4 regions of the Bradyrhizobium sp. HKCCYLRH3073 genome follow, and region 2 is predicted to be linked to each of the others. Evidence: predicted binding sites of a transcription regulator. Region 2 holds the regulator's gene; each other region holds the start of a gene.
What was found. The regulator LexA, encoded in region 2, represses DNA repair genes until DNA is damaged. The targets are predictions, from matches to a motif close to TGTTCNNNNTGTGTTCNG.
Positions count from the first base shown of each region.

Region 1: a site for LexA is predicted at 1,970-1,987, ahead of ACQR1X_RS13385 (YifB family Mg chelatase-like AAA ATPase). Genes of this name have one in related genera too.
Region 3: a site for LexA is predicted at 4,810-4,827, ahead of ACQR1X_RS29995 (ImuA family protein). Genes of this name have one in related genera too.
Region 4: a site for LexA is predicted at 1,992-2,009, ahead of ACQR1X_RS23300 (ribonuclease T2). Genes of this name have one in related genera too.

Region 1 is NZ_JBNPUD010000004.1:513,194-520,978, reverse strand. It holds gene ACQR1X_RS13395 (outer membrane lipoprotein carrier protein LolA) at 1-713, shown strand, start outside; gene ACQR1X_RS13390 (DUF2336 domain-containing protein) at 733-1,803, opposite strand; gene ACQR1X_RS13385 (YifB family Mg chelatase-like AAA ATPase) at 2,034-3,572, shown strand; gene ACQR1X_RS13380 (hypothetical protein) at 3,672-4,148, shown strand; gene ACQR1X_RS13375 (ATP-binding protein) at 4,284-6,518, shown strand; gene coaA (type I pantothenate kinase) at 6,999-7,785, opposite strand, start outside.
Region 2 is NZ_JBNPUD010000007.1:20,394-28,178, reverse strand. It holds gene ACQR1X_RS17645 (ComEC/Rec2 family competence protein) at 1-1,469, shown strand, start outside; gene ACQR1X_RS17640 (hypothetical protein) at 1,424-1,681, opposite strand; gene ACQR1X_RS17635 (hypothetical protein) at 1,851-2,291, opposite strand; gene lexA (transcriptional repressor LexA) at 2,582-3,280, opposite strand; gene ACQR1X_RS17625 (molybdopterin molybdotransferase MoeA) at 3,486-4,697, opposite strand; gene ACQR1X_RS17620 (LysR family transcriptional regulator) at 4,912-5,865, opposite strand; gene ACQR1X_RS17615 (MBL fold metallo-hydrolase) at 5,950-6,882, shown strand; gene ACQR1X_RS17610 (alpha/beta hydrolase) at 6,895-7,785, shown strand, end outside.
Region 3 is NZ_JBNPUD010000020.1:3,721-11,505, reverse strand. It holds gene ACQR1X_RS30015 (YcaO-like family protein) at 1-497, shown strand, start outside; gene ACQR1X_RS30010 (TfuA-like protein) at 506-1,846, shown strand; gene ACQR1X_RS30005 (UdgX family uracil-DNA binding protein) at 1,893-3,377, opposite strand; gene ACQR1X_RS30000 (putative DNA modification/repair radical SAM protein) at 3,488-4,726, opposite strand; gene ACQR1X_RS29995 (ImuA family protein) at 4,911-5,699, shown strand; gene ACQR1X_RS29990 (Y-family DNA polymerase) at 5,599-7,185, shown strand; gene ACQR1X_RS29985 (error-prone DNA polymerase) at 7,552-7,785, shown strand, end outside.
Region 4 is NZ_JBNPUD010000010.1:164,857-172,641, reverse strand. It holds gene ACQR1X_RS23305 (23S rRNA (adenine(2030)-N(6))-methyltransferase RlmJ) at 250-1,110, opposite strand; gene ACQR1X_RS23300 (ribonuclease T2) at 1,247-1,951, opposite strand; gene ACQR1X_RS23295 (hypothetical protein) at 2,084-2,542, opposite strand; gene ACQR1X_RS23290 (hypothetical protein) at 2,711-3,016, shown strand; gene ACQR1X_RS23285 (DUF3617 domain-containing protein) at 3,101-3,649, shown strand; gene ACQR1X_RS23280 (NAD(P)H-quinone oxidoreductase) at 3,696-4,688, opposite strand; gene ACQR1X_RS23275 (ABC transporter substrate-binding protein) at 4,707-5,912, opposite strand; gene ACQR1X_RS23270 (fumarylacetoacetate hydrolase family protein) at 5,995-6,846, opposite strand; gene ACQR1X_RS23265 (bifunctional 3-(3-hydroxy-phenyl)propionate/3-hydroxycinnamic acid hydroxylase) at 6,878-7,785, opposite strand, start outside.

The DNA.
Region 1 (7,785 bases), on a different contig from region 2:
GCACGCCGGCTCCGAAATCAGGCCCGAAGAGCGGCTCCCAGCTCAGCGCCTCCGACCAGCAGCGGGCCGGCCAGAGCCCCTCGACCACGCAGACGGCCCCGCCCAATCCGGTCATTCCCGATCCCCGGCGCAACGTGCCGGCCAGCATCTTCACCTCGTTCGACGCCAACCAGAAGGCGCAGGCGGCCAAGGTCAGCGCCTATCTGTCGTCGCTGCAGACGCTGGTCGGGAATTTCGTTCAGGTCGGCCCGGACGGCAGCAAGACCAAGGGTGATTTCTACATCCAGAAGCCCGGCAAGGTCCGCTTCGAATATGACCCGCCGACCCCGATCGACATCATCGCCGACGGCTCCTCGCTGGTGGTGCGCGACCGCAAGCTCGCCACCCAGGACGTCTATCCGCTGTCGCAGACGCCGCTGCGCTACCTCTTGTCCGACCGCATCGACCTGTTGAAGGACACCAACGTGATCGCGGTCGCCGCCGACGACCTCTACGTCACGATCACGATCGAGGAGAAGCAGGCCCTGATCGGCACCAGCCGGCTGATGCTGATGCTCGGCGCCAAGGACGGCCAGCTCAAGCAGTGGACCGTGACCGATCCGCAGGGCTACGACACCACGATTGCCGTCTACAATCTCGATACGACCAAGAAGCTCGACCCGGCGATGTTCAAGATCGACTTCACGGCCTACCCGTCGACCCCGCCGGGCTGACGCCGCTTCCCGCGCTCGCTCAGCGCGATTCGAGCCCGCGCACCTTCCACTGCGCTTCGGACAGCGCAAGCTTCTCGAAGCGCTTGCGCGCCTCCTCGAGGTCATCGGCTGGAAGCGCGTCGCAGCCGGGCCGCTCGCGCAGGATCATCGACGTCGTCGCCCAGCTCAGCCGTGCCGCCTTGCAGGCCAGCAGCAGATCCGTGAGGCGATCCTCCTCCAGCAGCGTCTCGATCGTCTCGATGGTGACGACGCAGAGCAGCGCCAGCGCCGCGATCACGGCAGGGAAATCGCCGGTGGCACAGAAGCGGTTGACGGCGGAGTCGCCGAGCTTGCCGGTGCGGCTGAGGGCGGCGACCTCAGCCTTGACCTGCTGATAGTCCCAGATCGCGCGCATCGCCGCACCGGGCGAGCGGGTCGGCGTCGCCTGCAGGGTGGCGCGGGTCGCCGGCGGTGCGGCCTTGATGAAGCGGGCGCGGGCGCCCTCGCTGGCCGCGGCGACGAAGGCGCGCGACAGCTTGGCCGGCAGGTCGGTGCGCAGCGCGAGCTTCTCGGCGAGATCCTCGTCGCGCTCGGCGATCTTGAACAGGCTGCGATAGCCGTCCTCGGACAGCTTTGACGTGAGGTTCTGCGCCAGCGCCATGCGCACCGCCGGAAAGCCGCGCGCGATCAGCTGCGTCGTGAGGGCGTCGCCGATGCCCCTGCGGCTGGCGATCGCGGCCAGATGCGCCGGGCTGCCGGTGCGGATGAACTCGGCGAGGTCGCGCTCGGTCAGCACCGCCGCCTTGGCCAGCATCGGCCCGGCGACGCGCAATTCGGGATGAACGGCGAGCATCCGCGCCGTCGCGTAAGGCGCGCGTTCGACGCCGGCGAGCGCCATGCTCAGCTCGGCCAGCAGCTCGGTCGCGACCTGCGGCATCAGCCTGGCGAACATCTGGTCGTAGAGATCGAGCTGCTCGGCGGACGCCGGCCGCGGACCGGCCAGGAACAGGCTGGTGGTCCGGCGCAGCATGTCGGTGGCGAGCTCGGACACCGTCCGCGCATCACCGGCGGGCGTCTTGGCGGTTGGAGCTGCCGCGGGCGCTGGAGGCATCACACGTCCCTCGTTGGGCGCCTCTCGGCCGTGACGGAGGCGCGGGTCGATCATCAATTGCGGAAGAATGCGAAGGCCGGACTAAAGGCGCGTTAAGCCCAGCGGCCGGAGCTGCAACCTCACGCGGCTGTCGTTAATGGATTGCAGCAGAGCGCGGCAACGACAATGTTCCCGTATTGTTCTTGCGAACAATGCCTGCTTCCGCTAGCGTCCCAGACGGGAGGGGCATCATGGTCCAGCGCGTTTCCACCGTCGCCTTTGAGGGGATCGAGGCCCGCGCGGTCGACGTGCAGGTCCAGGTCGCACCCGGACTGCCGGCCTTCGCGATCGTCGGCCTGCCGGACAAGGCGGTGTCGGAGGCGCGCGAGCGGGTGCGCTCGGCGCTGATCGCCTCCGGCCTGGCGCTGCCGGCGCGGCGGATCACCGTGAACCTGGCGCCGGCCGACGTGCCGAAGGAAGGCAGCCATTACGACCTGCCGATCGCGCTCGGCCTGATGGCCGCGATCGGCGCCATTCCGCCGGATGCGCTCAGCGGCTTCACCGTGCTCGGCGAGCTCGGCCTCGACGGCTCGATCGCGCCCGTGGCGGGCGTGCTGCCGGCCGCGATCGGCGCCAATGGCCGCGAGGAAGGCCTGATCTGCCCGGCAGCCTGCGGCGCCGAGGCGGCGTGGGCGAGCCCCGATTTGCAGATCATCGCGGCGAGCTCGCTGATCCAGATCGCCAACCACTTCAAGGGCACGCAGGTGCTGTCGCGGCCGCAGCCGAAAATCCAGGAGGCGCCCGCGAGCCTGCTCGACCTGCGCGACATCAAGGGCCAGGAGAGCGGCAAGCGCGCGCTCGAGATCGCCGCCGCCGGCGGGCATCATCTGCTGATGATCGGCTCGCCCGGCGCCGGCAAGTCGATGCTGGCGGCGCGGCTGCCGTCGATCCTGCCGCCGCTGTCGCCGGCCGAGCTCTTGGAAGTGTCGATGATCGCCTCGGTCGCCGGCGAGATCGAGGGCGGCGCGCTGACCAACCGGCGGCCGTTCCGCAGCCCGCATCATTCCGCCAGCATGGCGGCGCTGACCGGCGGCGGCCTGCGCGCCCGGCCCGGCGAGATCTCGCTGGCGCATCAGGGCGTGCTGTTCCTCGACGAGCTGCCGGAATTCGATCCGCGCGTGCTGGATTCGCTGCGCCAGCCGCTGGAGAATGGCGAGGTCTCGATCTCGCGCGCCAACCACCGCGTCACCTACCCTGCCCGCTTCATGCTGGTCGCCGCGATGAATCCGTGCCGCTGCGGCAACGCCTTCGAGCCCGGCTACGCCTGCAAGCGCGGCCGCATCGACCGCTGCACGGCCGACTACCAGACGCGCATCTCCGGCCCGCTGATGGACCGCATCGATCTGCGCATCGAGGTCCCCGCCGTCACCGCCGCCGACCTGATCCTGCCGCCGTCGAAGGAAGGCTCGGCCGAGGTCGCCGCCCGCGTCGCCGCCGCGCGCGACCTGCAGCGCGCCCGCTATGCCAAGGCCGGCCTACCGCATATCCGCACCAACGCCGAGGCGCCCGCCGCCGTGCTCGACGAGGTCGCCAGGCTCGACGCCCCCGGCCAGAAGCTCTTGCGCGAGGCCGCCGAGACGATGCGGCTGTCGGCGCGCGGCTATCACCGCGTGCTGCGCGTGGCGCGGACGCTCGCCGATCTCGACCACGCCGAGGCGATCGGCCGGCTGCATCTGGCCGAGGCGCTGTCGTATCGCGCGCTGGCGGAGGACAATCGTCACGCGGCGTGACTGCCCGCCCCTTCAACACTCTGGTAACGACTTCTCTTTACGCTCCGACAACCATAAGGCCCGCGTTTCGTCCTCAGGCCTGCCGCGTCGGTGCGTATCATGTTGCGTTTCAAGGTCATCGTTTCGGCCGTGCCGCTGATCGCGGCCGTGGTCATTGCCAAGGTCGAATTGGCACCCTCCCCGCAGCCCTGCATTGCCGTCGGCGCCGACAGCGCCTCGCTCGGCTCGGCGCCGTTCCACGCCGATCTGCATGTCGACTTCACCGACGATCCCGCGCTCGCCACGGTGCGCGTGGCCCTGGCGGACAGTCCGGAGGCGGCCGATGTCGTCGTGGTCGACGATGCGCCCGTGGAAGAGGATCGGGGTTGCGGCATCACGGCCGCCACCCAGGTCGTCGCGATCGCGGCTGATCGCCTTGCGGGTTCGCAGCGGATCTATCTCGCCCGCGATGATGCCGATGGCCGCGCCGACTATCGCATCTACGTCCGCTCCAGCCACATGACGGCCGGGGACGCTGCCGCACTGATCGTCGCGGCCCGCAATCATTCCTCATCGCCGGCCAATCCGGTTCTGTGACTCGGGCTAACCCCCGGTTCACCATCTCTGCACCGCCGGCTGGCGTGGGCATGACCTTTCAAAGTCTCAGCAATACCGACGCCGCATGGTGCGGGTCGGCGAGGACATTGGGATCGGAAGCTGGGGGTGATCGAGATGGGACCGATTTTTCACGTCAGGCTGCGCCTGCGCCGGTTCATACGCCGTCACCGCACCATCTTCGCGATTCTGCGCTCGCTGATGATCTTCTCCGCCGGCTTCGGCGGCGCCTACGGCTTCATCAAGGCCAGCATCTCCCCGAACTCCGGCTACAATCCGCACGCCTTCGCGATCGGCGCCAGCTTCCTGTTCGCGCTCGCCTGCGTCGGCCTGGCCACGCTCAGCATGCGGCTGCGCTTCGTCGCCAGGAAGCTGCACAAGATTGCGCTCCACAACGAGGTGCTGGCCGACCGGAACTGGGAGCTGCAGGAAGCCGAGCAGCGCGCCCGCAATCTGTTCGAGCAGCAGGGCGATCTCATCGTCATGCGCGCCCGCGACGGCACCATCGTCTTCGTCAACGACGCCTATTGCCGGATGGCGGGTCTCGACCGCGACAATCTGCTCGGCAGCGCGTTCACCTTCCAGCTGATCGAGCAGGGCGACAGCGCGCTGGAGCCGAACGGCACGCGCGTCCACGACCAGCGCATCGAGAGCGCGATCGGACCGCGCTGGATCGCGTGGCGCGAGGCGCTCGTGCGTTCCGACGCCGGCCAGCCCGCCCTGCTGCAATGTGTCGGCCGCGACGTCACCGACCGCACCGAAACCGAGCGCGCGCTGGCGGAGGCGCGCGACCAGGCCAACGCCGCGAACCGCGCCAAGTCACGCTTCCTGGCGATGGCCAGCCACGAGATCCGCACGCCGCTGAACGGCATCCTCGGCATGAGCGGCCTGTTGCTCGACACGCAGCTCACGCCGGAGCAGACGACCTACGCCAAGGCGGTCCGCACCTCGGGTGAAGCGCTGATGTCGCTGATCGACGAGCTGCTCGACTATTCGAAGATCGAGGCCGGCAAGCTGGCGCTCGAGGCGCAGCCGTTCTCGCTGGCAGCGCTGATCGAGGAGATCACCGAGCTGCTGGCGCCGCGCGCGCAGGCCAAGCAGCTGGAGATCGCGGCCTATCTCGACGAGCGCCTGCCGACCTGGGTAACGGGCGACGCCGCGCGGCTGCGCCAAGTGCTGCTCAACCTCGCCGGCAACGCCATCAAGTTCACCGCGACGGGCGGCGTTGCCCTGATCGCCGAGCCCGGCATCTGGCCGAACGAGATCAGCTTCCAGGTGCGCGACACCGGCATTGGCATCGCAGCCGACGCGCAGGACCGCATCTTCCGCGAATTCGAGCAGGCCGACGACAGCGTGGCGCGCAGCTTCGGCGGCACCGGGCTCGGCCTTGCGATCTCTGACCGGATCGTCAAGCGCATGGGCGGGCGCATTTCGCTGCAAAGCCAGCTCGGCGCCGGCTCGACCTTCGAGGTGGCGGTGCCGCTGCCGCCGGCGCTGGAGCGCGGCGAGCAGAACAGCTTCCGCGGCCCCGACCTCGCCGGACAGTCGATCATGCTGGTCGCGCCGGCCGGGCTGCAGGCCGAGCTGATCGAGCGGCGCCTGCAGAACTGGGGCGCGCAGACCTGCCTGGTCGCCGAGGCCGAGGTCGCGCGAGCCCTGCTGCCCGAACGCGCCTGGCATGCCGTGCTGGTCGACGACGCCATCGGCAGCGATGAATCGCTGCGTCTGGGCCGGGTCGCGCACCACCATACGACACGGCTGATCGTGCTGGTGACGCCGGCGAGCCGCCACGAGCTGGCACCGGCGGCGCCGTTTCACGGCTATCTCGTCAAGCCGCTGCGCGCCGCCTCGCTCGCCGCGCGCGTGAGCTTCGATACCGACGGCACGGTCCTCGCCGACGATCCGGTCCCGACGATCGCGCCGCCGATCGCGGCTCAGGCCGGCGCGGGCCTGTCGATCCTCGTCGCCGAGGACAACGACATCAACGCGCTCCTGATGCGCTCGCTGCTGACCAAGCTCGGCCATCACGCCGACATCGCCGTGCATGGCGAAGCGGCGCTCGACTCCTGGCTCGCGGCGCGCTCGGCCGGCGCGCCGTACGATCTGATCCTGATGGATGTGCAGATGCCGAAGCTCGACGGCATCGCTGCCGCCAGGCGCATCCGCGCCATCGAGGCCAGCGAGCCCGGCGGGCGCACGCCGATTCTGGCGCTGACGGCCAACGCGCTGGTCGAGGACCGCTACGCCTGCTTCGAGGCCGGCATGGATGGGTTCCTGGTCAAGCCGATCGATCGCGACAAGCTCGACGAGGCGCTGGCGAATCTGGCGGCGGCCCGGCAGGTGGCCGCGTAAGTCGTTAGTTGCGGCACCGACGGTGCGCTGCCTCTCCCCGTTCTTACGGCAGGGCGATCGCATATGGCTTTCCTGGGCGGACCTTTCATGGCCTCATGGTTCGAGACGCGTCGCGAGAGCGACGCTCCTCACCATGAGGATCAATAGCTTTGCGGCGGAGAAGGCCCTCATCCTGAGGAGCCCGCCGAAGGCGGGCGTCTCGAAGGATGGTCGCGAAAAGACTGCGCGCCCCAGCCTCTTTCACCATATGCGATAGCCCTAGTTCTTACGGGGAGAGGGCTGGGGTGAGGGGCAGCTGCACGAGTAGTGCGAATGGTGAGACCTGTACCCCCTCACCCGGATTGCATCTGGCGATGCAATCCGACCTCTCCCCGCAAGCGGGGCGAGGTAAGCATCTCGCAAGCCGCGAGAGCTTCCATCATCGTAGGCGGGCGATCTCACTCACTCATCAGCGCGCCGGGCCGGCCTCGGCGGCTCCGCTTACAGCCGCCTCAGCGCCACCGTCTCGATCTCGTGATCCGCGCCCTTCTTCAGGATCAGGGTCGCGCGCGGCCGTGTCGGGAGGATATTGTCCTCGAGATTGGCCAGGTTGGTGCGCTCCCAGATCGCGATCGCGGTGGCGATGGCCTCCTCGTCCGACAGCAGCGCGTAGCGGTTGAAGTAGGACCTGGGATCATGGAACGCCGTGTCGCGCAGCGACAGGAAGCGCTTGACGTACCATTTGCGCAGGATCGCCTCGTCGGCATCGATATAGACCGAGAAGTCGAAGAAGTCGGAGACGACCGGCACGGCCTTGCCGTCGCGCGGCAGCGGACCGGTCTGCAGCACGTTGACGCCTTCGACGATGAGGATGTCCGGCTGGTCGATCTCGGTCCACTGATTGGGGACGATGTCGTAGCTCAGATGGGAATACACCGGCGCGCGCACCGGATGGCGGCCGGCCTTGATGTCGGACAGAAAGCCGAGCAGCCGCGGCAGGTCATAGCTTTCCGGAAAGCCCTTCTTCTGCATCAGGCCCTGCCGCTCCAGCACCGCGTTCGGATACAGGAAGCCGTCGGTGGTGATGAGATCGACCTTGGGCCGCGGCGACCAGCGGGTCAGCAACGCCTGCAGCACGCGCGCAGTGGTCGACTTGCCGACCGCCACCGAGCCGGCGACGCCGATGATGTAGGGCATCTTGCGGTCGCGGATGCCGAGGAACTGACGCTGCGCGTAGTACAGCCGCTGCGCCGCGTCGACATACATCGACAGCAGTCGCGATAGCGGG
Region 2 (7,785 bases):
TTGCCACCGCGCTGCTGACCGGCCGGCGCGACGCCATCACGCCCGATGTCAACGACGCGATGTTCATCTCCGGCCTCGGCCATGTGCTGTCGATCTCCGGCTATCACATGGCGGTCGTCGCCGGCGTCGTGTTCTTCGCCGTGCGCGCGCTGCTGGCGCTGATCCCCGGCCTTACCGTCAGCCTCCCGATCAAGAAATGGGCGGCGGCCGCGGCGCTGGTCGCGGCGGCGTTCTATCTGTTGCTCTCAGGCGCGGAGGTCGCGACCCAGAGGTCGTTCTTCATGACGGCCGTGGTGCTGATCGCGGTCATGGTCGACCGCCGCGCCGTCACTTTCCGCACGCTCGCGGTCGCGGCGATGATCGTGCTGATCGCAGCCCCCGAGGCGCTGGTGCATCCGAGCTTCCAGATGTCGTTCGCGGCAACGCTCGGCCTGGTCGCGCTGGTGCAGTTCGGCCTGCCCAGGCTGTTCGCGACGCCGGACAGCTCCACGACGCAGCGCGTCGCGCTGTGGGGCGGGCGCGAGCTTGCGATGCTGCTGCTGGCCTCGCTGATCGCGGGGCTCGCGACCACGCCCTATGCCGCCTTCCATTTCCATCGCGTGACGCCCTATGGCGTGCTCGCCAATCTCGCGGCGATGCCGGTGGTCTCGGCGCTGGTGATGCCGGCCGGCCTGATGGGCTTGCTGGCGGCGCCGTTCGGCCTGGATGGCGTCTGGTGGTCGCTGATGGGCCTCGGCATCGACTGGATGATCGCGGTGACGCGCTGGGTGGCGGCGCTGCCGGGCGCGGTCGGGCGCATCCCGGCCTTCGGCATCGGCCCGCTGATCCTGGCCAGCCTGGGCGTCATCCTGATCGGCCTGCTGCGCACACCGCTGCGCTGGTTGGGCGCCATGGGGCTTTTGGCCGCCACCGCCTGGGCGGCCGCGACGCCGCTGCCCGACGTCCTGGTCGCCGGCGATGGGCGCGCGGTGGCGGTGCGCGGCCGTGACGGACGCCTGCATGTGATGCGCGCCGGCAAGGATGTGTTCGCCACCAAGGAGTGGCTCGCGGCCGACGCCGATGCCCGGCTGCCGGCGGACGCCTCGCTCGCCGATGGCGTCTCCTGCGACGAGGCGGGCTGCGTGGTCGCGATGGCCGACGGCCGCTTCGCCGCCATGACCTTGCGCGCTGAGGCGCTCGCCGACGATTGCGCCCGTGTCGCGCTGATCGTCACCGCGCGCGCCGCGCCGTCATCCTGCGCGGCGGCCGTGATCGATCGCGAGCGGCTGCGGCAGCAGGGCGCCTTGTTGCTGGTGCAGCAGGGCATAGGCTTCGCCGTGACGCCGGCGCGTGCCGGCGGCACCGACCGCCCATGGTGGCCGGCACCCGCCGAGGCCGGCGCGTTCGACACGACGCTGACGCCGCGTGCGCCGGCCGCGCCGCTTCAGGACGCGACGCCGCCGGAGACCGAGCAGAGCGAGCAGGATTGAGTGCCGGGCAGCTCGAACGTGCCGAGATGATACTCGGTGTCGTCTGGTCCATCGAACAGCGATGGACCTTCGACCAGCGTGAACGCGGCGCCCGGATAGCGTTGCCAGATGGCGACGTCATCAGCCGTGACCGTCAGCCATCCGAACGCAAGCATGTAGCGGCCGGGCTCGGTGATCCGTCCGGCCTTGTTCCAATCGATCTTGTTGACCACGGCGGCAAGCTCCCCCGGCAAACAATGCCGGCCGAGGGATGTCGTTCCTATCCGATGCGATGCCGGACGTTCGCCCGAGAGGACTTTGCGCTTGCAGAACCCAAGTTGACCAAGTCTCCCACCGTCGAAAGCGCGCTCACGACCGACAGAAATGCCGACGCGCAGGCCCTCAGGTGATGCTGATGCGGCGAATCGGTGTGGCATGCGACGTCGGCACGTCCTCGCCGATGTCCGGGCGACGCTCTGCCGGCTGCTTGCTGACCGGCAATTGCAGCACGGTGACGCGCTGGCCCTCGCAGAGCTGGGTCACCAGCACGTGGCGGCCGTCGGCGAACTCGATCGCGTCGTGATGGCGATCGGGAATGTGGGTCTCGATGCTGTTGAACTTTGCGACGCGCTCGCGGATCGTCCGGGTCCAGAGCCAGCGGCTGTCGTAGCGGACGTCCTCGGCGAAGGCCAACTCGGTGCCGGGCATCATGCAGACTGCGACGGTCGGCTCGCTCTCCAGGGCGAAGCCGCGGGTGGCGGTGCCACGGAAGGTCATCGAGATCAACGTCTCGCCGACCTTGGCGGGACGGGACGCAACCGCATGGAGGCTGTAGTCACACATCGGATCGCTCCTCGTTGAGAGATAGCCGACCCACGCTCCCCCCGGACAGGCGCAGGCCTCTATCAGAGTGGACATCGATGGTGATGTTAGCGCGCGCTTCGCGGCAATTCTGCGCTGATCTGCATCGCGTGTGCCCGCGGCCGATCACAAGCGTTTGAGCATGCCGCGCTGCACATCATGAAGTGCATTCGCGTGTGGCGTATTTTGCTGGCTGCTTCCAGCTTGGCTGGCTTCTCGCTCGGCGGCGACAGCGCGTGCGCCCGCCGCCGATCGACCGATCCCATTCGCGATCAGTACTTGCGGTACAGCCCGACCAGCTTGCCTTGGATCTTCACCCGGTTCGGCGGCAGGATGCGCACCTCGTAGGCGGTGTTGGCCGGCTCGAGCGCGATCGATGCGCCGCGGCGGCGGAAGCGCTTCAAGGTCGCTTCCTCATCGTCGATCAGCGCCACCACGATGTCGCCGGTGTCGGCGGTCTCGTTGCGCTGGATCAGCGCCATGTCACCGTCGAGGATGCCGGCATCGACCATCGAGTCGCCGCGCACCTCGAGCGCATAGTGATCGCCGTTGCCGAGCATGTCGGCAGGCACGCTGATGGTGTGGCTGCGCGTCTGCAGCGCCTCGATCGGGGTACCGGCGGCGATGCGGCCCATCACCGGCACCGCGACAGGGCGCTCGCCATCGTCTAGCGCGGGAGTGCTGGTGCGCACCTTGCCGAGATTGCCTTCGATCACCGACGGCGTGAAGCCGCGACGGTTGCCCGCGGCCTGCGACAGCTCGGGCAGCTTGATCACCTCGATCGCGCGGGCGCGATTCGGCAGCCGGCGGATGAAGCCACGCTCCTCGAGCGCCGTGATCAGGCGATGAATGCCGGACTTCGAACGCAGATCGAGCGCATCCTTCATCTCGTCGAAGGACGGCGGCACGCCGGCTTCCTTGAGCCGCTCGTTGATGAACCGCAGAAGTTCGTACTGTTTGCGCGTCAGCATTTCGACCTGGTCCCCGGTTTGTTGTTGTCCGAGTCCAGGAGCTGCGCCTTGAGCACAAGCCGGCTGAGAGCGCCCTGGAGTCGGACCGTCATCGCGTCGCCCGCAACATACTAAAAACAAATCATGAACGGACACTATATGTTCGATGTGTGTTCCGCAATCCTAAAAATATGATGAACGGACCGGGCTTTACCGGGGAAGCGGCTCAGTTCGGCAGGCGCAGGATCTCGCACGGGCTGCCGGCAGGCGCCTTCGGCGCAAACGCCGGCCGGATCACCAGCGCCTGCGACAGCGCGAGGTTCCCGAGCAGCGACGAATCCTGCTGGCTCACTGGGGTGGCTACCAGCGTGCCGTCGGCGCGCTCCTCGAGCTGCGCCCGCAGATAGTCCTCGCGCGAATCGTTCGCCCCCAACTCGCGGCCGAGCAGGGCGGTCTCGCGCGGCATCACGGCCTCGTCGCGGCCGAGCAGGCGCCGAATCAGCGGCACCATGAACAGGATGGCGCAGACATAGGACGACACCGGATTGCCGGGCAGTCCGATCACCCTGATGTCGCCGAGCCGTCCGTGCATCATCGGCTTGCCCGGCCGCATCGCGATCTTCCAGAACGCCATTTCGACGCCCTCGGCCTCCAGCGCCTGCTTGACCAGGTCGTGATCGCCGACCGAGGCGCCGCCGGTCGTGATCAGGACGTCGGCCTCTGCCGCGCGGGCGCGCCGGATTCCAGCGACCGTCGCCGCCATCGTATCCGCGGCGATGCCGAGATCGATCGGCGTCGCGCCCTCGCTGCGCACCAGCGCCCGCAGCGCGTAGCCGTTGGAATAGACGATCTGCCCCGGGCCGGGCGTCGAGCCCGGCATCACCAGCTCGTCGCCGGTGGCGAGCAGCGCCACCTTCGGCCGCCGCCGCACCGGCAGCGCCGGATGATTCATGCTGGCCGCCAGGGACAGGTCGCGGTCGCTGAGCCGGCGCCCGGCCTTCAGCAGCACCATGCCCTGGTGGAAGTCGACGCCGGCCGGCCGGATGTGCCGGCCTGTGATCGCGGCCTCGGTGATCACGACATGGCCGTCCTCGGCGATCGTGTCCTCCTGGATCACCACCGCGTCGGCGCCTGCGGGGACAACGCCGCCGGTGAAGATCCGCGCCGCCTCGCCGGGCCCGACCACGCGATCGAACGGCCGTCCCGCCGCGACCTCGCCGATCACCTTCAGCCGCGCCTTGGCCTTGGCTGCGTCGGCCGCGCGCACCGCATAGCCATCCATCGCCGACATCGCCTCGGGCGGCTGCGTCCGCAGCGCCGCGAGGTCGCGGGCCAGGATGCGGTGATAGGCCTCGTCCAGCCCGACCATTTCCTCAGCCAGCGGCTCGGTGCCGGCGAGCACCGCGGACAACGCATCGGAGACCGGCATCAGGGCCATGGGATTACCTTCGGACGAAGACGGGCAGATCGACTGAATCGCCTTCTAACCGAACGCGCACGGGGTGGCCAAGAGCCTAAGCCGCTCCCGGCTTTCCGATCGTCTGAAGGTGCGTCGCGTGGCCCGCCGCCTCACGATCGCGCGAGAAACTCTGCAATCATGCCGGGGGGGGGCAGTCGCGATCTGCTCACGTGCACACGGAGTCCAGACGGAGCTATCCGGCAGCCGCGCGACAGGCGGCGCGCTCGGTGGTGTGCAGGATGTTTGCCACCATGTTCCGCAGCCAGACCGATGCGGCATCGCGGTCGAGCTGCAGCGGCCAGACCATCGAGACCGCCGGCAGCCGCAACTTCAACGGCGCCGGACAGAGCGCCAGCCCAAACCGGGGTCCGTAGAGCCTTGCCATCCGGGTCGGGATCGTGGTGATCACCGGTGACGCGGCCACCGTCGCCAGCACGCTGAGGAAATCCGAGGAGGCCGAGACCACGTTGAGCTCGGTGCCGATCTCATCCAGCGCCGCCTCCAGGCAGCCCTGCAGGCTGTTGGTCAGCGTCACCAGTGCGTGCGGAAGCGACAGATAGGCATCCAGGCCGATCGGTGTTTTCATCGCGATGCGCTTTGGATTGTAGACGCAGCTCAGCGCCTGCTCGAACAGGAACTGGGATCGGTGCCGCAGCGCCACCGCCTCGAAGCAGCCGACGCCGACATCCAAGGCGCCCTCGTCGAGCAGACGATGCACCTCGTTGCGTTCGGTCGGACGGCTGAGAAGCCGCACGCCGGGCGCCGTTCGACGCAGCTCCGCCGTGAGTTCGGGGATCAGCAGCAGCTCGACCTCGCTCGAGAATCCCAAGCGGATGGTGCGCTGCTCGGTCGCTGGGTCGAACTCCGGTGCGGCGTGCAACGCAGCCTGCATCTGGGCCAACGCCGCCCGAACCGGTCCGGCCAGCACCGCAGCCTTGGGGGTCGGCTGCATGATCGTGCCGACGCGGACGAACAGCTCATCCTGCAGCAGCACGCGAAGCGTCGACAGCGAATGGCTCATCGCCGGCTGCCCCACCTTCAGGCGCGCCGCCGCGCGTGTCACGCTGCGCTCCTGCATCAGCGCGTCGAACGCGACCAGCAGATTGAGGTCGAAGGAGCGAAGATCGAAATGATCGATGGACTGCATGAGTTGGATCGATTTGAGGAATGCATGACCTAATCGTAGATCTCGGCCCAGACAAGATCACCGTTCGGATCGAGGCCGCCAAACATGCAGGACATCACGACCTATCGCGTCGGGGACGCCACCATCAGCAGGATTTTCGAGATCGGTCTCGATGCGGTCGAGGGCGAGTTTCTGTTTCCAGGCGTGGACGCCGCCAGCATTGCCCGCGAACGCGGCCGTTTCGGGCCGGGATCGGTCGATCCGCGCACGGGATCGCTGCGCCTGAGCATCCATAGCTGGCTGGTGCGGACGCCGGAGCGGGTGGTGCTGATCGACACGGCCACCGGCAACGACAAGGAGCGGCCCGGCGCGGCCGTTCTGCATCGCCTGAACGAGCCGTTCCTCGACCGATTGCGGGCGGCCGGCGTCGCCCCCGACGATGTCGACCTCGTCCTGATGACGCATTTGCATGCGGATCACGTGGGCTGGAATACGCAGCTTGCCGATGGCCGCTGGACGCCGGTGTTTCCGAACGCCCAGCACGTTTTCTCGGGCCGAGAGCGCGCCTATGTCGCCGCCCTCTCGGCCGGCGACGGCTCGGACGCCGCGATCAGGGACGCGGCCGGGCTCGGACCCATGCTGCATCCACCGATGCCGGGGGTCTACGAAGACAGCGTGCTGCCGATCGTCGAGGCCGGCCTCGCGCGCGAGATCACGGTCGATGGCAGCGAGGTCGTCGACGGCTTCCGTTTTGTGCCGAGCCCCGGTCACAGCATCGATCACGCCTGCATCAGCTTCAGCTCGCGTGGCGAGCGCGCGCTGTTCTGGGGCGATGTGCTGCATCATCCGATGCAGGTCGCGCATCCGGACTGGAATTCGGTCTATTGCGAATTCCCGGAGGCGGCGCGGACCTCACGGCTATGGGCGATGAACCATGCCGCGGAGACCGGCTCCCTCGTGTTCACCACCCATTTCGCCGAGTCCTCGGCCGGGCGCGTCAGCCGCGACGGCGACCGGTTTGCCTGGCACTTCGCCTGATCCGAGATGGCCATGATCGATAATGCAACGTTCTCCTCGCGCATCGTTTCCGAGCGCCGCCTGATCGAAGGTCCGGTGTCCGACGTCCAGCTTCAGCTCATCAACAAGCGCCGGCACGACCTGCAACGCTTCTCGGCCGAGCGCACGCTGGTGATGATGCACGGCGCCACCTTTTCGTCCGCGAGCCTGTTCGACGTCGCGGTCGATGGTGCCTCCTTCATGGATGTGCTGGCGCAGGCCGGCTACGACGTCTGGGCCGTCGACGCGCGCGGCTACGGCGGCTCCAGCCGGCCGCCGGAGATGTCGCGCGCGCCAGAGGAAGGTTCTCCATTGGCCAATGCGTGGACCGCCGTGGACGATTTCTCTGCCGCAGTGGATTTCATCCGCCGGCATCGCGATATCCCGCGCGTCAATGTGCTCGGCATGTCCTGGGGCGCCACGATCGCCGGCATGTTCGCGAGCGCGGCGAACGCGAAGCTCGAGAAGCTGATCCTGGTGACGCCGCTCTGGCTGTCGAGCGAGCCGCTGCGCATCGACGCCGGCGGACCGCTCGGCGCCTATCGGATCGTCACCCCGCGCGCGTTCGAGGCGGCATGGCGCGGCGCCGCTCCGGAGCACGCGCGGGACAAGCTGATTCCGGACGGCTGGTTCGAGACCTGGGCGCAGGCGACGCTCGCGACCGATCCGGACTCGCCGTACCCCGACGCGATCCGCGCGCCCTCGGGCGCGGTACAGGACGTCCGCGCGCATTGGACCGCGGCCAGGCCGACCTATGATCCCGGCAGCATCAACTGCCCGGTTCTCCTGCTCTCGGCGGAATGGGATGTGGATGTCAGCTTCGAGATGGCGCACGACCTGTTCGTTCGACTCGCGAGCGCGCCGTACAAGCGCCTGGTCGAGATC
Region 3 (7,785 bases), on a different contig from region 2:
TCGATCGTGACGAGGAGCTGGGGCGGGATCTCTATGCTGCGTTGGGCATGGGCGCGCATCTGTCGCCGGAGATCGCCTTCCTGCGCGCGCTGACGGAAGCGGCGCAGAGCCGGCTGACGCTGATCGCGGGGGCGCGCGACGACGTGTTTCGCGAGGAATATGACGAGACGGCGCTGGCCGCGCAGTTTCTCGGCGAGCAGCGGGCGTTGCTGCGAACGAGCCCGCCGACGCGAAGCCTGCGCGAAACGCCGTCGCTGGTCTCGGAGACGTTCAACGACGATCTCGCCGTGGTTCTCGATCGGCTGCAATCCGCCGGTGTCCGACAGGTGATCGCGGTCGATCTCACCAAGAGCAGGTTCGAGATCCCCGTGGCGAGGGTCGTCATTCCAGGGCTAGAGACCTTCGACAAGAATCCGGACTACAGCCCGGGGCGGAGGGCGCGGGCCTTCGCCGATGATCAGCTCTCGCGGCGCCAGCCATCGGGGCACCCGCTATGACATGCATCGTGTTCACCGGGCCGACGCTGCATCCGCGCGACGCCGCGCTCGAATTGGAGGCGGAGTATCTCCCGCCGGTGCAGCAGGGCGACGTCTATCGCGCTGCGCTGGCGAAGCCTGCGGCGATCGGGATCATCGACGGCTATTTCGAGCAGGTGCCGTCGGTGTGGCACAAGGAGATCCTGTGGGCGATGGCCAACGGCATCCATGTGTTCGGCAGCGCCAGCATGGGCGCGCTGCGCGCGGCCGAGCTGCACGCGTTCGGCATGGAGGGCGTCGGCAAGGTGTTCGCGGCGTATCGCGACGGCGTGTTCGAGGCCGACGACGAGGTCGCCCTGATTCACGGGCCGGCGGAGCTCGGCTTTCCCGCGCTGTCCGAGCCGCTGGTCAACATCCGTTTCACCCTGCAGAAGGCGGTCGCCGCTGGGGTGATCTCGGAGGCGTCCCGTCAGATCCTGGAGGCGCTCGGCAAGGCAAGCTTCTATCCCGAGCGCAGCTACCCGGCGCTGCTGCAGGGCGCGCGGTCCGATGGCCGCCTGACGTCGCAGGAGATCGCCGCGCTCGAGGCCTGGCTGCCGGATCACCGCATCGACCAGAAGCGCGAGGACGCGCTGGAGATGCTGCGGACGATGCGGCGCCGGTTCGCCGGAGACGTGGTGCCCAAGGCGGTCGAGTACGCCTTCGAACACACGCAGTTGTGGGACGGGCTGATCCAGGACGCGCAGCGCTCGGCGCCCGCAGAACGCGAGTCCGGCATCCCGGACGGGACGCCGCAACTGATGGACGAGCTGCGGCTGCTGGCGGCGCGCGGCGGCGACCTGTCCGACAAGGCGATCGCGCGATTTCTCGCCGCATCGGAGGCCAAGCGCCGCGGCGTCAGGGTCGACGCCCAGGCGCTGAGCGCGGAGATCATCCGGTTTCGCCAGAGCAGGGATCTGATGGACCCGGCCGAGCTCGAGGCGTGGATCGCGCGCAACGGCCTGACCCGCTCGGAGTTTCTGGAGCTGATGCTGGACGAGGCGCGCATACGCTCGTTCAGGAAGGGGCTCAACGGCTCGGCCCTGAATGCGCTGGCCGACTGGGCCCGGATCGACGGCCATTTCGAGGATCTGCTGGCGCGCGCCCGCGACAAATGCGAGGTGCTGAAGCAGACGGAGATCGATGGCGGCGGCTGTCCGGCCGATTTCGGGATCAGCGAGGACGAGCTGATGGCGAGATATCTGCCGGCAGCGTCCGACGACGGAGGCCAGGACGAGGCGGAGTTGGCGGGATCGCTCGGGTTTCCGGATCGCGCCGCGCTGATCCAGGCCCTGCTGCGCGAGCACGTTTACACCTCGCGTAAATCCTGACCGACGGTTGCCGCGTCGTGCTTCACGCCCGATGGCGGGGAGGCGGTCATGCCGCGTGGGCGCGCTTGAGCGCGGCGGCGGCGATCTTCAGGTCTTGCACGAAGAGTTCGTATTCACGCGCCTTGGCGTCGGCGTCGGGCAGGCGCAAGAGATAGGACGGGTGCACCGTGATCATCGCCCTGACACCATCGGGCAGGTCGACCACATGGCCGCGATTCTTGGTGACCTGGGTGATCTTGCCGAACACCGACTGCGCCGCGGTGGCACCCAGCGCCACGACCAGAGCGGGCCGGACGGCGGCGAGCTCGCGCTCGTACCATTGCCGGCAGGCCTTGATCTCCGGCGTGGCCGGCTTCTGGTGCAGCCGGATCTTGCCGCGCGGCACGAACTTGAAATGCTTCACCGCATTGGTGACGTAGACCTTGGACCGGTCGATGCCAGCCTCTGCGAGCGCACGGTCGAGCATCTGTCCCGCCGGGCCGACGAACGGATGGCCGGCCAGATCCTCCTTGTCGCCCGGCTGCTCGCCGACCAGCATCAGCGGCGCATGCTCAGGACCTTCCCCGAACACGGTCTGGGTCGCATCCTTCCACAGCGGGCAGGCGCGGCAGGACGCGGCTTCTTCACGCAAGGTCTCAAGGTCGGCGGCGACAACATCACGTGAGGTCTCAGCAGCAGCATGCGCGTGGGCTTTCGGCTTGCGGGTCATCGCGGTCTCCTCGACGCGCTTCTGTGGCTTGTGCGGTTCGGTGCCAGGTTCGGCGATCATCTCGGTGGTGCGCCGGGCGGCAGCCGCGATCAGCGGCTGGATCAGCTTGGCCTCGGGCAGGTTCTGCCAATATTTCTTCGGCATCTCCTTTTCCATTGCCTTCACTTTGAGCCGTGCCGGATTGAAAATGCTGGCATAATAGCGCAGCCACACCTCTTCGAGGCGGTCTTCCGACGGCGCTTCGGCCTTGCTCACACCCGGCGTGAACGAGACGTGGCTGCCGTCCCAATGCGCGCAGATTTCCGGGGTGAGGATCGACCAGGGCATGTCGGCGAAGCGCCGGGCGAAGAACGGCGCGGCGCGCTCGACGATGTGATGCTCCGGCTCGAACCAGGCGACGTAGCGTGACTCGCGCTCGCGGCCGACCTCGCGGAAACGGACGAAGGCGTGCATCTTGTGGACGTCGCGGCGCACCGCGCGCGCCAGCGCATTGGCCTGCGCGACGTCGGGATCGGTGGCGATGTCCATGAGATCGTGGTTGGTCCGCAGCCGCCACAGCAGCCGATAGAGCAGGGCGAAGCGGCTGGGGTCGCGATGCAGGATCGCACTTTCAGCCAGCTCCATGAAGCTCGCCGGCACCGAGAATGCCCCCTTGGGCACCTCTGGCAACTCCGTCTCGGCCTCGTCGTCAAACAGGTCGGGCGCCGCGCCCTTGACCCGCCAGCTCACATCTGCCGGCCTGACGTCGTTCATCGCCAGCGCCCGCGCCGCCCGGCGCCAGCCGTCGAAATCGGTGTCGCTGTCGAGGGTTACGACGTGCATCTGGCACACACTCTCCGCGTCGTCATGCCCGGCCCCCGTGCCGGGCATCCACGTCGTGCCTGAAACAAAGACGTGGATGGCCGGGACAAGCCCGGCCATGACCGGTTCAATTAGAATCCAAATCCCAGCTGCTGCGGCTTGGGCCGCAGCCGGGCTCTGAGGCTGGCACCGTCGAGCAAAGACGGAGACGGCCGGTGGTCGGAGAGAACGATGAACGGCAGCGCCTTGTTCCGGACGACGTTGAGCCGGGCGAGATCCGCAAGGCGGATCGTGGTGGTGCGCCGGGTCGCGAGGATGCGCTGCACGGTGCGGGTGCCGAAGCCGGGTACGCGCAGCAGCTCCTCGTGGCTTGCGGTGTTGATGTCGAGCGGGAAGCGGTCGCGGTGGCGCAGCGCCCAGGCAAGCTTGGGGTCGATGTCGAGCGGCAGCATGCCCTCGTTCTCCTCGACGATCTCGTCGGCGTCGAAGCCGTAGAACCGCATCAGCCAGTCGGCCTGGTACAGCCGGTGCTCGCGCACCAGAGGCGGGGCCTGCAGCGGCAGCGCGCGGCTGGCATCGGGGATCGGGCTGAAGGCGGAGTAATACACGCGCTTGAGCTTGTAGGCGCCGTAGAGATTGGCCGAGGTCGACAGGATGACGCGGTCGTTGGCCGCGTCGGCGCCGACGATCATCTGCGTGCTCTGGCCGGCCGGCGCAAAGCGCGGCGGCTTCGCCCGGCGCACCGTCTTCTTGGCTTCCGCCGTCTCGTCGAGCTTCAGCCTGAGACGGCCCATGGTGCGGCGGATCGCGCGCTGGTCCTTCTCCGGCGCGAGCTGCGTCAGGCTCTCTTCCAGCGGCGTCTCGATGTTGATGCTGAGCCGGTCGGCGTAGCGGCCGGCTTCCGCGATCAGCGCCTCGTCGGCTTCGGGAATCGTCTTCAGATGGATGTATCCGCGGAAGCGATGCTCCTCGCGCAGCTTGCGCGCGACGCTCACGACCTGCTCCATCGTGTAGTCCGGGCTGCGGATGATGCCCGACGACAGGAATAGCCCCTCGATGTAGTTGCGGCGATAGAAGTCGATGGTGAGCTTCACCACCTCGTCGACCGTGAAGCGGGCGCGCGGCACGTTGGAGGAGGCGCGGTTGACGCAATACAGGCAGTCGTAGTTGCAGGCATTGGTCAGCAGAACCTTGAGCAGCGAGATGCAGCGTCCGTCCGGCGCATAGGAATGGCAGATGCCCATGCCGGGCGCGGTCGAGCCGAGACCCTTGCCGTCGCGGGAATCCCGCATCTCAGTACCGCTGGAGGCGCAGGACGCGTCGTACTTGGCGGCATCGGCCAGGATCTCCAGCTTGCGGAGCAGCTCCATACCTTTGAATCCCTTTGATTCCATTCGTTGAATCGTATCCGGGGCAATCCCGATTGACTCTCTCGAAGGCGTTAGCTTTATATTAGAACGTATCATGAACAAAGAGGGTCGTCGCGGGTTCAACTGCCTGCTTCACTTGAGAACGGCAGCGCCCGCACGATGGATTGAAGAGGAGCGGCGACGGATGACCGGCGCACGCATGGATACGCTCGCGCGTCTGCGCGGCCGCATTGCCCGTCTCGAGGCGGGAGATGGCGCACATGATTTGCGCCGGGTCGCGCTCGGCCATGACGCGGCCGATGCGGTGCTGCAGGGTGGGCTCGCCACCGGCGCGCTGCATGAGGTGTTCGCCGAGACCGGCCGCCAGGCGGCGGCCGCGACCGGTTTTCTGTGCGGGCTTGCCGCGCGTGTCGCCGCGCGCCGGCCGCTGATCTGGATCCGGCAGGATTTCGCCGAGCGCGAGATGGGCGCGCTGTCGATGAGCGGGCTCGCCGAGCTCGGCCTCGATCCGCGTCGGATCGTGATCGTGCGCGCGCCCGATCTCGATCACGCCCTGCGCACCGCCGCCGATGCGCTCGCCTGCGATGCGCTGAGCGGTGTGATGCTGGAGGTGTGGGGCGAGACGCAAAAGCTCGATCTCGTCGCCAGCCGCAAGCTGACCCTGGCGGCGCAGGAGTCCGGGGTGACGGCGCTCATGCTGCGCATCGCGGCCACGCCCGAGCCCTCGACCGCCGAGACGCGCTGGATCGTCCGCACCGCGCCGTCGCTGCCCTCGGCGCCCTGGATGGCGTGGGGCGCGCCGCGCCTCGATGCCGAGCTCATTCGCAACCGTCACGGCCAGACCGGACGATGGATCATGGAGTGGACCCCCGATGCATGCCGTTTCAATGAACCGGCGGCGGATCCTCAGCTTGTGGCTGCCGCGCCTGCCCATCGATCGCATCAAGCGCAGCCGCGCCGCCGATCCGCATGATGGCCTTCCGCAGGCCGTCGTCCTCAAGGATGCCAATGTGCTGCTGATCCATTCGTTGGACGAGGCGGCGGCGCGTCACGGCGTCAGCCTCGGCCAGCCCTTGGCCAATGCCCGCGCGGTCTGTCCCGATCTCGTCGTGCACGAGGCGGATTTGGCGGCTGATGCAAAGATGCTGGAGGGCATCGCCGACTGGTGCGACCGCTTCACGCCGCTGGTGGCGCTCGATCCCCCGCATGGGCTTTTGCTCGACATCACCGGCTGCGTGCATCTGTTCGGCGGCGAAGCCAGACTGATGCGGTCGGTCTGCGACGCGCTGACCGCGCACGGCCTCATTGTGTCGGCGGCGATCGCCTCCAACGCCGTCTGCGCGCGGACGCTGAACCGGCAGGTGCACGGCCGCATCGTGCCTGATGGCGAGGAGGCGACTGCGGTGGCGCCGCTGCCGGTGGCCGCGCTGGGCGGCAGCGAGGCGATCACGCTCGGCCTGCGCCGCGCCGGCTTGAAGACGATCGGCGACGTCGCGTCGCGCGGCCGCAACGAGATCACCGCGCGGTTCGGCGCCGCTTTCACCCGTGTGCTGGCGCAGGCGCTGGGCGAGGCCGATGCGCCGATCAGCCCGCGAAAGGTCCCGCCGGACTACATCGTCGACAAGCGCTTCGCCGAGCCGGTCGCGACCGACACCGTGATCGCGGCGAGCCTCTCCAGTCTGGCCGCGATGCTGGTGGCGGCGATGGCGCAGCAGGGCAAGGGCGCGCGGCGGCTGGAGGCCTGCTTCTTCCGCACCGATGGGCTGGTGCGCGTCATCGCGGTCGACACCGGCCAGCCGGTCACCGAGGCCGCCGTCATCGACCGGCTGTTTCGCGAACGGCTCGAGGCGCTGAATGATCCGCTCGATCCCGGCTTCGGCTTCGACATGATGCGGCTGTCGGCCAGCCGCAGCGAGATCGTGGTGCAGCAGCAGCGCGATCTCGACGCGCATGTTCATGACAATGATGAGCTCTCGGCCCTGATCGACCGCATCGCCGCGCGCATCGGCGGCAAGCGTGTGGTCGTGCATCTGCCGGTGGATACGCATATTCCGGAACGCGCGGCGCTGCCGTTGCCGGCGCAGCAAAATCTCCCAGCTTCGAGTGCGGCCGACTGGCCTGACCGTACCGAAGGCGAGCCGCCGTTGCGGCCTCTGCGGCTGTTCGCGCGCCCCGAGGCCATTCAGGTGATCGCCGGTGTCCCCGATGGCCCGCCCGCGCGCTTCGTCTGGCGTCGTGCCGCGCATGCGGTGGTGCGCGCCGAAGGCCCGGAGCGCATCGCGATGGAATGGTGGCGGCCGGACGGGCAGGGCCTCACGCGTGACTATTTCCGCGTCGAGGACGAGCACGGCCTGCGCTTCTGGCTCTACCGCGACGGTCTGTATGACCGCGAGCTCGAGCAGCCGGAGAACGGTTTGCCGATGCAGCCCGCCTGGTACATGCACGGGCTGTTCGCATGAGGGCGGGAGCGATCACACACATCTCGCGGCAAGCTCGCTACTTCCCCTTTGGAGAGCAAGTTAACGCACTTGTCTGGAAATTGGATCCGAGCACTTGCAGCGCGGACGGTGCGCTCCCTCTCCCCGTTCTTCACGGGGAGAGGGGTGGGGTGAGGGGCAGCCGCACGGGAAGTGTTCGTGGTGAGACCTGTACCCCCTCACCCGGATTGCATCTGACGATGCAATCCGACCTCTCAGCGCGAGCGCAGCTCGTCGCGCCCCCGCAAGCGGGGCGAGGTGAGGGCCGAGCAAGCCGCAAGATGCGCGCTTACATCATCCCTTTAAGGGTCAGGCATCGTGCCGCCGCCCAGCCTCGGCGATCACCCCATGACCCCTAACCCCTATGCCGAGATCGGCATCACCACCAATTTTTCCTTCCTGCACGGCGGCTCGCATCCGCAGGACTATGTGCATCAGGCCGCCGAGTATCGCCTCACCGCCATCGGCATCGCCGACCACAACACGCTCGCCGGCATCGTCCGCGCCTACAGCGAGCTGAGTAGTGACCGGCTGAGCTGCAAGCCGAAGCTGCTCTACGGCGCACGGCTGGTGTTCACCTGC
Region 4 (7,785 bases), on a different contig from region 2:
GAAACTCCTCCCCCGCAATGCTTCCTCCACTGCGCGCCCTGCGCAGCGTCCGACCGGACATCACTTTGATCGGAAAGCGTTGGCCACCTTAACGCCCAGCGCTCGCCGCGCCGGATCGCCGGATCTTGTTAGGCCTTGATCACCCCGCCGCAACCATTCGCGGAAGCGGAACGTAAAGCCAGTCTTACAATCGGACACAATAATACGGTTCCGCGCCGATTGACTACGGCTTTTCGACCAGTAGCCGTTTCAAGCTTTGGGGAATTCGATTCGGAAGCGCGCCGCGCCGCCCTGGCCGAGCGGCTTCTGCAGTTCCTGCAGGATGAGCTTCAGCTCGTCATGCAATGTCCAGGGCGGGTTGACGATCAGCAGTCCGGTCGAGGTCAGCGCCTCGCCTTCGATTTGCGGCGCAACACTGAACTCGATCCGCAGCACCTTGCCGGGCGGCTTGGCCGCGGCCGCGAGCGCCGCGACGCGATCGCTCAGCTCTTCCGTCGCGCGTCGGCTCTTGGCGGGATACCAAAGCACGTAGATACCGGTGGTCCACTTCGCGAAGGCCGCGGCAAAGCGGTCGGCGAGCCGCTCGAACTCATCCTTCGCCTCGAACGCCGGATCGATCAGCACCACGCCCCGGCGCTCGTTCGGCGGCACGAAGGCGGGCAGGGCGACCCAGCCGTCGAGATCGACGACGCGGGCCTGGGTGTCGCGGCGCAACTGATCGATCAGCTGCTTGCGGGGGATCGGCGCCAGCTCGCACAGGGTCATGCGGTCCTGCGGCCGCAGCAGCGCGCGCGCGATCAGCGGCGAGCCGGGATAGGCGACGAGCTCGGCCGTCGGATTGAACGATCGGACGATATCCAGATAGGGCTGGACCAGCGCATAGACCTGATCCGACAGCCGCGCCTGCAGCAGGCGGGCAATGCCGGTGAGGAACTCGCCGCTGCGGGTCGCCTCGTCGCCGGTGAGATCGTACAGGCCAGCGCCGGCATGGGTGTCGATCACCCGGAATGCAGCGGGCTTCTCCTGGAGGTAGACCAGGATGCGCGTCAGCACGATGTGCTTGATGACGTCGGCGAAGCCGCCGGCGTGAAAGGCGTGTCGGTAGTTCATGCCGTCCGGGTTACGCCGTTCCGCGTCAAAAGGGTACCCCGTCGATGCGCCGGATGCCCTTTCGGAGAGCCGCGGATCATCGCCGCCGCAACAGGCGCCGCAGGCCGACGCGCTGCGGTCGCCCGATTCGCAGTCGCTAGCCGCCGCGGACCGGCGGCATGTTGACCTCGTCGCGCCGGCAGGCCTGCCGGTCGATCTCGTCGCAATTGCGAAACTCGAGGTCCTTCGACAGGCAGATCCGGACCTCGCTCAGCCGGGTGCGATTGCAGGTGACGGCAATGCCCGATGTCGTGAGCTTGGGGTTGGCCTTGATGAAGGCTTCCTCAACCGCCGCCGGCGCCACTGTCTTGGCTTCCGCGAGATCGAGAAATTCCGGCGGGATCTTGATGGCGGCCCGCGCCTTGCGGATGGCTTCGAAATAGGCCTTCGCCGACATGCCGGCGCAGGTGCCGTGCTTGTCCCACTCGTTGTAGATCAGGCCCGGCGCCGGCATCAGGTCGAGCATCGAGGTCATGATGTTGCGCGGCAGGCGCGGCGCCGGCTGCTCGCAATATTCGGGGTAGCCGTTCTCGTATTGCGGCCACAGCCCGTGCACGACGAACGAGTAGGGCCGGCCGGTGCACTGTTGGGACCGGCTGCCGCGGCCGCCGCGCTCCTCCGCCTCGGCACAGTACGAGGGCGACCACGACAGCGAGAGAACGTAGAAGTCGAACGCGCCCGGCGCATTCTGGCGCCGGTCCTGCGCCGCGGCGGAGCCAGCCGCGAGCACACCGAGCAAGAGGGCAAAGCAGGCGATCGTTCTGGACAACAGGACGGCAGGTCGGCGCAGGCAATCGAACATGGCATACTCCCCGGACAATGCCAGGAGCCTACCAGCGCGCGGGAACATTTCAAGAACAAAAATGGCTGCCCCGAGGCAGCCATTGGTCAGCTGGCCGCTCGCGCGAGCGGGCGATGCGCCGGGAAAGGCGAATCAGGGCTTGGCGGCGCGGCAGGCCGGATTGAAGGCCCAGTTGCGATCGAGGCCGACGACGCAGAACTCGACGCCCTGGTCATAGCCGGCGAAGCCGCCATCCTCGATGATCGAGAAGTTGACGGTGCGCGCCTTGCCGTCGCTGATCATCACGCTGCCGGTGCAGAAGCGGCGCGGGATGTTGTCGGACTGCCAGGGCCGGAAGGCGATCTCATGGACATTGGCGACGCCGGTAATCGTCAGCGAGGAATTCCAGAAGGTGCTCTCCTTGTCCTGGAATCGCGAGACGATGGTCGGAATGGCCGCCTCGCAAGGCGCGACCCGGCCGTCATATTTCGGGCCGGACAGCCAGAAGTTCATCTCGAGCGGGTTGGCCGCCTGGGCCGGCGCGGTCGCGACCGCGAGCAGCGCGCCGCATGCGGCACCGAACGTCTTGAAAGCTGAGCTGAAGTCGCGCATGGGCCGTCCGCAAGGCTGATCCGGGAGCGTGGACCGTGCCGCGGTGGCCACAGGAGGTCAAGTGCAACGCGGCAACACTCCACGATTAGTCCTGTTAACCCGGGGCCGGTGTTCTTTTCTTGACCGCACGGGACCTTTAGAATGGCAGGCCAGATCGAGGAGAATGCAATGCGGACGCTGATGGCCGGATTCGTGAAGACTGCAGGCCTCGTGGCCGCTGGGATGGTTCTGGTTGCCGCGTCCGCCCAGGCCGACGTGGTGCCGCCCTTCAAGGGCAATGACACCGGCGGCATCATCGCCTATCAGCTGGCCCAGACCACGGATGCGCGCCAGCTCGCGGTCGACCACTGCGCCTCCTACGGCAAGGTCGCGAAGTTCGGCGCCGTCGATGCGCGCTACGGCGGCTACGTCTCGTTCTCCTGCCGCTGGGTACCGTACGGCTCGGCGCAGCGGCCGCTGCGGACGCTCTACTGACCTTCCATCAACTGCCGTTCTCCTAATTGCCATCTTTTGGCGGCATTCGCTCTGGCATCGATCAACGAGCCGGAACGGGGGCACATGACCTGCACACGCATCGCAATCGGGCTGTTGGCCTGCTGCCTCCTGGGCGTGACCGCGAGCCATGAGGCTCGGGCCGTCGACCTGCCGGTGCGCAAGGCCGGCCTGTGGGAGCTGAAGATGATCAGATCCGGCGGTCAGCTGCCGGAGGCGACGATACAGCACTGCACCGACGCGGCCACCGACAAGGAGATGAACAACTTCGCCTCTCCGATGGCGCAGCAGGTCTGCTCCAAGCAGGACATCCAGAAAACCGCGACCGGCTACGTCTCCGATTCGGTCTGCAATTTCGGCGGCATCAATACGACGTCGCATGCCGACATCACCGGCGATTTCAACTCGGCCTATACGGTGAAGACGATGTCGCGCGTCACGGGCGGCGCCGCCGGCACCGGGGTGAAGGACACCGCGATGACGATCGAGGCCAAGTGGCTCGGCGCCTGCAAGCCCGACCAGAAGCCCGGGGACATCGTGATGCCCGGCGGCATGAAGATGAACGTCAAGGACATGGCCAAGCTGAAGGCCCTGATCCCGGGCGTGAAGCAGTAGGCGGGCGCTCGTTGCGCGTGATGGGCGCAGCGACGTGGATCGTCGCTCATTCGCGGACGCAAAGCACGATCTTCCCGATGTGCCGGCCCGTCTCCATGCGGGCATGCGCAGCGGCCGCCTCGGACAGGCGATAGGTGCTGTCGATGTGCGGCCGAATGGCCGTTCCGAGAAGAGGCCAGATCCGCTGCCGCAGCTCGGTCGCGATGCGCCGCTTGAGATCGAGCGACGTCGACCGCAGGAACGCGCCGGTGATGCTGGCCCGGCGCACCATCAGGCTGCGCAGCGGCACCGCCAGCTCCTTGCCCTGTCCAGCCGAGAGCTGGGCGATCCGTCCGCCCATCGCGAGCGCCGCAAGGTCCTGGGCGATGTGAGCGCCGGCGGAGGTGTCGAGGATGCAGTCGACCCCGCGCGTCCCCGTCGCCGCGCGGATCTGCTCGGCGAGATCGGGATCGGCATAGTCGAACACGGCGCTGCAGCCGAGCCTGAGTGCCAGGGCGCGCTTCTCCGCGGTGCCGGCGGTGGCCATGACGGGATGTCCCAGCGCGCGCAGCAGCTGGATCGCGATCGTGCCGACGCCGCTGCTGCCGCCGTGAATCAGGGTGGTCTCGCCGGGCGCCATGCGCATCAGCTCGAAGAAGTTGAACCAGGTCGTGAACAGCGCCTCGGGCAGGGCGGCGCCCTGGATCCAGTCGAGGCTGCTCGGCAGGTCCAGCGCAAGATGCTGATCGGTGGCGACGTATTGCGCGTAGGAGCCGCCGTCGGTCAGCGCCATCACCGCTTGACCCAGCCGTTCCGGGGAAACGTCGGCGCCGCAGGCCACGATGCGCCCCGAGGCTTCCAATCCCGGTATGGGATTGGGCTCCCGCGATGGCCCGGCAGCGCGCTGGTTGCAGTCGTGACGGTTGATGCCGGCGGCGGCGACCTCGATCAGGACGTCGTCGGGGCCGAGCCGCGGGACCGGCCAGTCCTGTCGCTCTGACAGGACCTCCGGGCCGCCCGCGGCGGTGATGATGACGGCGTGCTGATCGTCCGGAATCATGTGTAGTCGCTCATGTGCTCACTTGCCGACCAGGCCGCACTTGCTGCGGTCGAGCGGACGAAACGCCTGATCGGGGGCGATCTTCGTCACCAGCTTGACGAAGTCCCAGGGGCCCTTCGATTCGGCGGGAGTCTTGACCTGGACGAGGTACAGGTCGTGCACCATGCGCTGGTCGTCGCGGATCTGACCGTGGTCCGCATAGGCGTCCGAGACCGGTGTGGATTTCATCTTCGCCATCACCGTTGCGCCGTCGTCGCTGTCCGCATCCTTCACCGCCTGCAGATAGTGCCGCACGGCCGAATAAACCCCGGCCTGGATCTGTGACGGCATCGCCTTGCGGCGCGCGTAGAACGCGTCGGAGAAGCGGCGCGCGGCGGGGGAGGCGTCCTCGAAGAAGCTGGTGACGATGAGATCGCCCTGCGTCGCCTTGAGGCCGATGGCTTCGATGTCGACGTTCTGGAACGACATCGGCACGATCTTGATCCCCTGCGCCGCAAGCCCGAATTCCTCGGCCTGCTTGATGGCGGTGGCATTGTCGCCGGCGACGTTGAGCGCCAGGATCTTGGCGCCGGAGGCCTGGGCCTGCAACAGGAACGAGCCGTAATCCGGCGTGCCGAGCTGCGCCTTGACGCTGCCGGCGACCGTGCCGCCGAGCTCGGCGATGCGGGCGCGCGCGGTCGCCTCGACCGAATGGCCGAACGCATAGTCGCCGGTGATGAAGAACCACGGCTCCTTGCTGGTCTGCATGATGCCCGAGACGACGGCGGTGGCGGTCGAATAGGCGTCGTGCGTCCATTGCACCGAGGTCGGCGCGCACGCCTCGTCGGTGAGCTGGTTGGCGCCGGCCCCCGAGACGAGGAAGATCCTGCCGTTGCTGCGCACCAGCTCCTGGACGCCGAGCGCCGCGCCGGAGCTGCCGCCGTCCGCGATCGCCTGCACGCCGTCCTGTTCGAACCAGCGCCGGGCGATCGCGACCGCGATATCCGGCTTGTTCTGGTGGTCCGCCTGAAGGATCTCGATCGGCCTGCCGTTGATGTTGCCGCCGAATTCCTCTGCGGCCATCCGTGCCGCTTCCACCGAGCCGGGCCCCATCGCGGTCGCAAAGATGCCGGTCATGTCGGTGAGCACGCCAATCCGGATGGCTTTCCCTTTGATGTCCGCCTGCGCGGATGAGCCTGCAAGCAGCAACAGCGCGGCGATGCCCGCTGTGAGACGTCGCGACATGATGATCCTCCCCGGATTCAACGACTTTGTTTGTTATGTCGTGTTTGGTTGGTGCGCCGCGCGGTTCCGCGAGGCGGAGACGTCAGGCCGCCGGTTCGGCGGCCACGGGATTGCGCAGTACGCCGATGCCCGAGATCTCGACCTCGACCGTATCGCCGGGCTTCATGAACAGTGGCGGGGTGCGCTTGAAGCCGACGCCTCCCGGCGTGCCGGTGACGATCACGTCGCCCGGCAGCAAGGTCATGATCTCCGAGCAATAGACGATCAGATCAGGCACGTCGGTGATGAGCAGGTCCGTGGTGGTCCGCTGCACGGTCTCGCCATTGAGGCGGGTCTGCAGCGTCAGCCTGGACGGGTCGGGAATTTCGTCGGCGGTGACGAGCCAGGGGCCGAACGCGCCGGACTGGTCGAAGGTCTTGCCCGACAGGAATTGCGACGTATGGCGCTGCCAGTCGCGGATGCTGCCTTCATTGTAGCAGGAATAGCCGGCGATGTGCGTGAGCGCGTCCTCGCGCCGGACATGCCGGCCGGCTGTCCCGATCACGAGCGCGAGCTCGCCCTCGTAGTCGAAATGATCGGAGACATCAGGGCGAACGATCGGCTGCAGATGGCCGACCTGGCTGGTCGCAAAGCGCGCGAACAGCGCGGGCTTCTCGGTGACCGTTCGTCCGGTCTCGGCGACGTGGTCGCGATAGTTCAGTCCCACGCAGATGATCTTGCCGGGATCGGGAATGACGGGCGCGAAGGCGATCGCAGCGAGCGGATAGTCGGGCTGTTCGGAGGCGAGCAGCGCGGCGGCGTCGCGAAGCGCATCCGCCTCGAGCAGCGCACGCAGGCTCTTCGACGACAGCCGTCGGCCGAGGTCGACGACACCGTCGCCCTTCACCGCGCCGTAGCCGGGGCGACCGTCGATGACAAAGGAAACCAGCTTCATACGTGAACCCTCTCAAGAAGAACGGAAACGCTCAGGCCGCGCTCGGCAGCGGTGCGAGGAAGGCGAGGCCTGACAACAGCGCCGCGGGATCTTCGCCCGTGCGGACGGCACCCAGGATGTAGCGGTCAGGGCGCACCAGCACGGCGTCGAAGCCGTGCTGATCGAGCCAGCCGTCGAGGCCGCCAGCGTCCTCGCCGCAGATGACGGCGACGTCAGCTTCCGTGAGGCGGGCATGATGCTGCGCGATCACTGCGGCACCGAGTCTTGAGCGGCACAACAGCGCGAAGCGATAGCCGACACGGTCGTCGCTGAGGCCGTGATCGCGGCTGCGGAATTGTGGCGCCAGCCGTCCCGTCATGCTGCGTTCGCCGCAGGCCAGGCCCGGGCCGAGCAGCGGCTTCTGCACGTCGAGCTTGAGCTGGCCGTCGCCCTGTGCCGTGCCGGTCGCGAGCGCCGCCTCGACCGCCTTGGTATTGATGAGTCCGCCCAGCCGGATCGCGAGCTCGATGAACTCGCGCACATGCGGGGCGCGCTCGCTCTGATAGGTGTCGAGAAGATCAGGCGTTGCCTTTCCGGCAATCACGTGAGCCAGCTTCCAGGCGAGGTTGGCGGCGTCGCGAATGCCGGCACACATGCCCTGGCCGAGGAAGGGCGGGGTCTGATGCGCGGAATCGCCTGCGAGCAGCAACCGTCCGCTGCGCCATTGCTGCGCCACCGCTGAGTGGAAGGTGTAGACAGCGGCGCGTTCGATCTCGGCCTCAGCGGGCCGGAGCCAGGGCGAGAGCAGCTCCCACACGCGCGCCGGCCGCGTGATCTCGGCGGCGTCTTCGTCAGGCTGAACCGTAATTTCCCAGCGTCGGCGGTTGCCGGTGCCGCGAATGTAGGTCGCGGGACGCTGCTTGTTGCAGTGCTGGACGCTGAAATCGCCGAGGTCCGGCC